DNA from 3 places in the Rhizobium sp. BK275 genome. Region 3 is predicted to be linked to each of the others. Evidence: riboswitches for the same ligand, from Rfam matches in the RefSeq annotation. Region 3 holds a riboswitch; each other region holds the start of a gene.
The links. A riboswitch is a leader RNA that binds a small molecule or an ion and turns the genes downstream of it on or off. The one in region 3 is predicted to bind thiamine pyrophosphate.
Positions count from the first base shown of each region.

Region 1: it holds a riboswitch for thiamine pyrophosphate, as region 3 does, so the genes downstream of both, thiC (phosphomethylpyrimidine synthase ThiC) here and thiM (hydroxyethylthiazole kinase) in region 3, are expected to answer to the same signal.
Region 2: it holds a riboswitch for thiamine pyrophosphate, as region 3 does, so the genes downstream of both, FHT82_RS19495 (YkoF family thiamine/hydroxymethylpyrimidine-binding protein) here and thiM (hydroxyethylthiazole kinase) in region 3, are expected to answer to the same signal.

Region 1 is NZ_JACHZL010000001.1:50,249-52,507, forward strand. Features, by position in the region: gene thiC (phosphomethylpyrimidine synthase ThiC) at 1-818, opposite strand, end outside; TPP riboswitch at 911-1,043, opposite strand; gene FHT82_RS00225 (cold-shock protein) at 1,454-1,657, shown strand; gene FHT82_RS00230 (DUF2934 domain-containing protein) at 1,774-2,067, opposite strand.
Region 2 is NZ_JACHZL010000006.1:112,789-115,047, forward strand. Features, by position in the region: gene soxR (redox-sensitive transcriptional activator SoxR) at 1-34, opposite strand, end outside; gene FHT82_RS19490 (NAD(P)H-dependent oxidoreductase) at 116-691, shown strand; TPP riboswitch at 881-995, shown strand; gene FHT82_RS19495 (YkoF family thiamine/hydroxymethylpyrimidine-binding protein) at 985-1,593, shown strand; gene FHT82_RS19500 (ABC transporter permease) at 1,608-2,259, shown strand, end outside.
Region 3 is NZ_JACHZL010000005.1:307,346-309,604, forward strand. Features, by position in the region: gene FHT82_RS17810 (aldehyde dehydrogenase (NADP(+))) at 1-643, shown strand, start outside; TPP riboswitch at 807-905, shown strand; gene thiM (hydroxyethylthiazole kinase) at 957-1,757, shown strand; gene thiE (thiamine phosphate synthase) at 1,754-2,259, shown strand, end outside.

The DNA.
Region 1 (2,259 bases), on a different contig from region 3:
AGCGGTACCGTGCCGATCGGAAGCGGCGAGTTGCGGATGATCCACTCGCGGATGTTGTGAATGTTGCGGCCGGTCGACAGGTCCATGACGGTGTCGGCGCCCCAGCGAGCCGCCCAAACCATCTTCTCGACTTCCTCTGCCATAGAGGAGGTGACGGCGGAATTGCCGATATTGGCATTGATCTTCACCAGGAAATTCCGGCCGATGATCATCGGCTCGCTTTCCGGGTGATTGATATTGGCCGGGATGATCGCGCGGCCGGCTGCGACCTCCTGACGGACGAATTCCGGGGTCACATGATCCGGAATATGGGCGCCGAAACTTTCGCCATCGCGAATTATGGCTTCGACCTTCGCTTTGCGGCCAAGGTTTTCGCGGATGGCGATGAACTCCATTTCCGGCGTGATGATGCCGGCGCGCGCATAGGCAAGCTGGGTGACCGCCTTGCCGTCTCTGGCACGTAGCGGCTGACGTTTGGCAGGAAATTGCGGTGTCAACCGCTCGCCGGTAACAAAGCCATTGTCTTCGGGGCGCAGATGGCGGCCTTCATAGGCCTCGACATCGCCGCGCGCGAGTACCCAGTTGCGGCGAAGCTGTGACAGGCCCCGCTCGATGCGGATATCTGCTCCGTCGGCGGTATAAGGGCCGGAGGAATCGTAGACGACAACAGGCGGCTCGCCCGATGTCGGATGCACGCTGATCTCGCGCATCGGCACGCGGATGTCGGCGTGAATATCCCCCGCGACATGGACTTTCCGCGACGCCGGCAGCGGGCCGGTGGTAACGGTCGGAGTGAGGTTTTTTGCGGCAATGGTCATGGTTTGAGGCTCCAAGTTGGTGTTGGAGACCCAGTCAATCAGCCGGAATGATGGAAAGACGCCGGCATGGATTCTACGCGTGAATCCAAAGTCTTCGAGCGCTTGCACCGTCCCTACGCCAGTATGAACTGGATCAGGTTCAACGGGTCACTGCGCCCACAATCGGCAAAGCCGTATTGCCTAGCAGTATCTCAGCCCCTTGCCGGGACACCCCTGGTGAATGTCGCAAAGACTATGTGCTCGGCCGAGTTCATGTCAACCCGGAACTGCGGAACTTCGGGCAAACCAGCACGCAGGGTGAACCGCACCGAGCTTGCCCTGAGAGCAATAATATACGACAAGCGCGATCCGCATAACGCAACCCGGAAGCCTTTCGGCGCCCCTCTAATGAAGGGCGATTAATACGAACGCGCGTGGGACGCACGACCAGACACGACACGAGGTTTAGGAACGTTCTCTGCCAGCCAAAGAGGCTCTATCCAACCTCCAGCTCATGCAAACACATGCCAGCACCAGAGCGTGCTGGCTAAGGCCGGTCGTTGTTTCCCATTCGCTCCCGGTAGATCGGGTTGATCGCGCGACAGCTGATCGCTAGATTGCCGGCGCGATTAAACCGCAAGCACACGAGGATTCTCATGCCGACTGGCAAAGTAAAGTTTTTCAACAACGACAAGGGTTTCGGCTTTATCACGCCTGACGACGGCGGAGCTGATGTTTTCGTGCACGTATCCGCATTGCAATACGGTGGTACACTGAAGGAAGGCCAGAACGTGTCCTTCGATATCGGCCAGGATCGGAAGACAGGCAAGTCAAAGGCCGAAAACGTCAGACCGCTCTAAACCGCACGGGATCTCCTTTTCGACAATCAGAATTCATCGCAGGGCGCTCATCGAGGGCGCCCCGCTCTTTCAATCCCATTCAACCAAGTCGAATGGGCCGCCAGGAAGCAGCCCAGTTAGTGCTTGGTAACGCCTGTGGCAATCTTAGTTGACTTCGGCGGCGGAGCCGTCGTCGGAACGCTCTGGGCGCCGCCCTTGGACTTGCCTGCTGCTTTTACCTTAGGGGCTACGTCCGCCTCCCCAGCCTTCTTCGACCGGGGTTTCTTGACCGGCTGACCACCGGTCTCGGTGCTCGCGGCGATTTCCTGAAACGCCTGCAGCCAGTGCTTCATGTCCTCCCCGTGAGGCCGACCCTCCTGCTCCCAGATCTCATAGGCGCGTTGTCTGAGACGGTCTTCGTTCATTGCCATCCGTTCCTCCCTGAGCTAGACCTTAAGACCACTGACATGGTGCGGCACATATCAGAGGCAAGTGCCACCGCGTATTTCCGGCAACGAATAATTGGCAGCACGGTCATGCCTCCGTTCTCCGGCTTGCTGGCCGTGCCAGCGATCTATTGGTAATGGCTGCTCTCCGGGCCGGCGTCGCAATTTGCCGATTGC
Region 2 (2,259 bases), on a different contig from region 3:
GCTTGCTCAACGAGAATGTCGAATTCTGCTGCATGGCCTATTGACCTCAATGTTAGTTGAGGTTCTATAGACTGCGCTCCCGAGGCCGTAAAGCCGATACGAGAAGGAGCAATGCATGCAGAAACCCATGAGGCTTGCCGTCATCTACGGCAGCACGCGCGAGGGACGCATCTGCGACAGGGTGGTGAAATGGCTCGAAAGAGAGCTGGCCCGCTTTCCGCAATTCAAAATCGACATCATCGATCCGCTGGCATTTTCGTTGCCGCGAGAGCATGCGCCGCATCATCCGGAGGCAAGACGGCTTGCGGACAGGCTCCATCAGGCCGATGGCTTCATCCTCGTCACGCCGGAATATAACCACAGTTTCACCGCCTCACTGAAATTCCTCATCGATCTCTTCATCGAGCCCTGGCACGGCAAGCCGATTGCCTTTGTCTGCTATGGCGGCGTCTCCGCCGGATTACGGGCAGTTGAACAGCTCCGCCTCGTCTTCGCCGAACTCCATGCCGTCACGATCTGCGACGCGGTGAGCTTCAACTCCCCCTGGCGTCGTTTCGATAATGAAGGCCGGCTGCAGGATCCGCAGGATGCGTTGCGCCGGCTATCGAGAATGATGGCCCAGTTGCAATGGTGGACCGAGGCGCTGATCACCGCCCGCAGCGACACTCCCTATGCCGGCGTAGCCGCCTGAGACAACGACATCCGGTTCCGTTTCTGGCAGGTACGGAACCGGCTGGACACCCGGACAGGGCCTCCGTCCGGGTGCTTCCCTCCTCTGACACCTAACAGTTGCTTCCAAACAGCCATCACCTTTATACCGACCGTATAGCCGGTAGGAATTTTGCGGTTGCAGTATCGCAAACCCGGTGATAGTTTCCGCCACAATTCACGGGGGAGCTCCGAATTGCCGGGGCTGAGATGTGAGGCGCATGCCTCCGGACCCTTCAAAGCTGATCTGGGTAATGCCAGCGGAGCGAGGTCCAAGTGTTTTCCGGCGCGCAAGTGTCCCTGTATCCGATGTCCGGCAATTTCGTCGGCATCATCCTTGACGCGATCAAGGCTCTTGAGCCCTATCGCGATCGGCTTCGCATCGAAACCGACGATATCTCCACGCTGATGGTCGGTCCGCCCGACGTGCTGTTTGCCGCCATGCGCGACCTGTTCGTTTCGGCTGCCGCAAGCGGCGAGCACTGCGTATTGTCCGCCGCCATCTCGCGTGGCTGCCCCGGCGAACCGGATGATGCGATCTGCGGCGCCAGCCTGCCCTCTAGCCGGTCCGAACCGCTTGCCGAGCGCGTCGAGGCGGCGATCACGGCAGCCAGGGATACGAAACGGACCGGCCAGGCGACGGCAGCCCAGGTTTCTCTCTATGTTATGGGAACGGGCACGCATATGGACGAGATCTATGGCTGCATCGATTTCCTGAAGCGTTCGGGCACATTCGACCGCTCCAAGAATTTCTGCACCAAGCTGCGCGGCGATGCCGGCGCGATCTTCGCGACCATTCACCAAGCCTTCTATCGCTTCGGCGATCCCGAAGGCCACGTGACGCTGGATATCACGGTCTCCGCGAACAGCCCGAGCAAAGCCTGAGACGCTTGACGGCGATGACCTTATCGAAATCGGATTCGACATTCACGGCATTGAGGCGGGCCTTGCCTGCCATTCTTGCCGTGTTTGCCTTCCTGGCTGCCTGGGAACTCTATGTCGATCTCTCCGGCATCAAACCCTCCATCCTGCCCTCGCCTTCACGCGTCCTGACGCAGGGCTGGCTGAACAGGCAGGCGCTGCTCGACAATACCTGGCCGACGCTCAGCGCAACGCTCGGCGGTTTTGCCCTGTCGCTGGTCTTTGCCTTCGTCTCGTCGGTGCTGATGGATTTCGTACCCTTCATGCGCCGCGCGCTGCTGCCGCTCTTCATCGTCAGCCAGACGCTGCCACTGGTCGCGATTGCGCCCCTGGTCGTGCTTTGGTTCGGTTTCGGGCTGCTGCCGAAACTTCTGCTCGTCGCGCTCGTCACCTTCTTTCCGTTGCTGGTCGCCCTGCTGCAGGGCTATGAATCGACGGACGGGGATATTGCCGAGCTTTTGAGTTCCATGAAGGCGAGCCGCTGGCGCATCTTCTGCCTGGCAAGGCTCCCTTCCGCCATGCCCTTCTTCTTTGCGGGTCTGCGCATATCGATCACCTATGCCGTGGTCGGCGCGATCTTTGCCGAATATGCAGGCGCCTCCCGTGGCCTGGGGATTTACATCCTCAACG
Region 3 (2,259 bases):
TGTCCTCGGTGCCGGACAGTTCTGCACCAATCCCGGCCTCATTCTCGCCGTCGACAGCGAAGGCCTGGACACCTTCATTGCCAAGGCGCGGGAGCTTCTCCCCGATGTCAGCGCCCAGACGATGCTGACAGGCTCCATCGCCAAGGCATTCTGCGATGGCGTTGCCCGGCTGGAGAAGCATCCCGAAGTCCGGCTCGTTGCCAATGGCAAGCCCGGCAGCGAATTCGAAGGCGCGGCCGCTCTCTTCGAGACGACGGCTGCGGCATTCCTCGCGCATCACGAGCTGCAGGACGAGGTCTTCGGTGCGGCCGGCCTTATCGTGCGGTGCCGCGATCTCACAGAACTCGAACGCGTCCTCGATGGCCTCGAAGGGCAGCTGACCGTCGCCCTCCACATCGCCAGCGAAGACGAGCCGGAAGCAAAGCGCCTCGTTCCCAAGCTGGAAATGCTCGCCGGACGCCTGCTCGTGAACGGCTTCGGAACCGGTGTCGAGGTCTCGCCCGCCATGGTGCATGGCGGCCCCTACCCGGCAACCGCCGACGGCAGGTCGACATCGGTCGGGACGCTGGCGATCTACAGGTTCCTGCGGCCAGTTTCCTATCAGGATTTCACCGCAAACCTGCTTCCAGCGCCGCTGCGTTGATTGGATCGGGGCTTGCCAAGCTCAAAACGCGGGGTCTTTTAAGGAGACCATACGAGAAGTTGGCAAGCTCCAACCCAGAACGATGGTGCCGGGAGTGATCCTCCTTCACAGAACCGTTATTTTGCCAGTGACAGCGGCACCATTCTCTGCAAGAAAGAGTGCCGTTGAGAGACAGGGGCGCCCATTCGCAAGAATGGGCTGAGAAGCACCCTTCGAACCTGAACCGGATAATGCCGGCGGAGGGAGTCGCTCGGGTCGCCATCTGCTTCATCGCATGATCGTTCCCGCGCCTGCCCCGCCTGAAAGGGGTACTATGGAGAACAAGACACCCGGAGCACTGTTGACGGCGATGCGGGCGAAGCCACCGCTCGTACAGTGCATCACCAATTATGTCGCCATGAACATCGCCGCCAATGTGGTGCTTGCGGCCGGGGCGTCGCCTGCCATGGTTCACGCCGCCGAGGAGGCCGGAGAATTTGCTGCGATCGCTGGCGCCTTGACCGTCAATATCGGCACGCTCTCCACCCAATGGATCGACGGCATGCAGGCAGCGGCAACGGCTGCGAACGCAGGCGGCAGGCCGTGGGTTCTCGATCCGGTCGCCCATTACGCGACTTCCTTCCGCCGCAAGGCGGTTGCCGATCTGCTGGCGCTTCGCCCGACGATCATTCGCGGCAATGCCTCGGAAATCATCGCACTTGCCGGCGGCGAAAGCCGTGGCCAGGGCGTCGACAGCCGTGACCCCGTTGAGCGGGCCGAGGCTTCTGCCCGGTTGCTCGCTGAACGGTATGGCGCAGTCGTCGCTGTCACCGGGGTCGTTGATTTCGTGACTGACGGCGCACAAGCGCTGCGCATCGAAGGCGGTTCGCCGCTAATGCCGCAGGTCACCGCACTCGGCTGCTCGCTGACCTGCCTCACCGGCGCCTTTGCCGCAACCATTGTCGACGATCCCTTTGCAGGCACAGTTGCGGCACTCGCCACCTTCGCGGTTGCCGGCGAAGAGGCGGCGAAAGATGCAGCCGGCCCGGGCTCCTTCTCCTGGCGCTTCCTCGATGCGCTCGCCGCGCTTGATGGCTCGACACTGGATGCAAGAACCAGGATCAATGCCGCATGAAACGCTTTGACCTCTCCCTCTATCTGGTCCTGGATCCCGATCTTTGCGCCGGTATCGGCATGGCCGAGACGACGCGGCTTGCCGTCGCAGGCGGCGCGACCATGGTGCAGCTTCGCGACAAGCACGGCGGAACGGCAAGAATGGTGGAAACCGGTCTTGTCCTGAAAGAGATACTGAAAGGCACAGGCGCGCTGCTGATTGTCAATGACGATGTGGAAGCGGCCGTTGCAATCGGCGCCGACGGGCTGCATATCGGACAGGACGATACGGGGCCAGCCGCCGCACGTTCGATGATCGGCCCGGACATGATCCTTGGCCTGTCGGTGGAAACCGAAGCTCTGGCAGCGGCAATCGACCCTGGTATCGTCGATTATGCCGGTATCGGACCGGTCTTTGCCACCCAAACCAAGACGGACCACAAGCAGCCGATCGGTTTTGACGGGCTGGCGAGACTGGTGAAGGCTGCACCCGTTCCAACGGTTGCGATCGGCGGCCTGAAAAG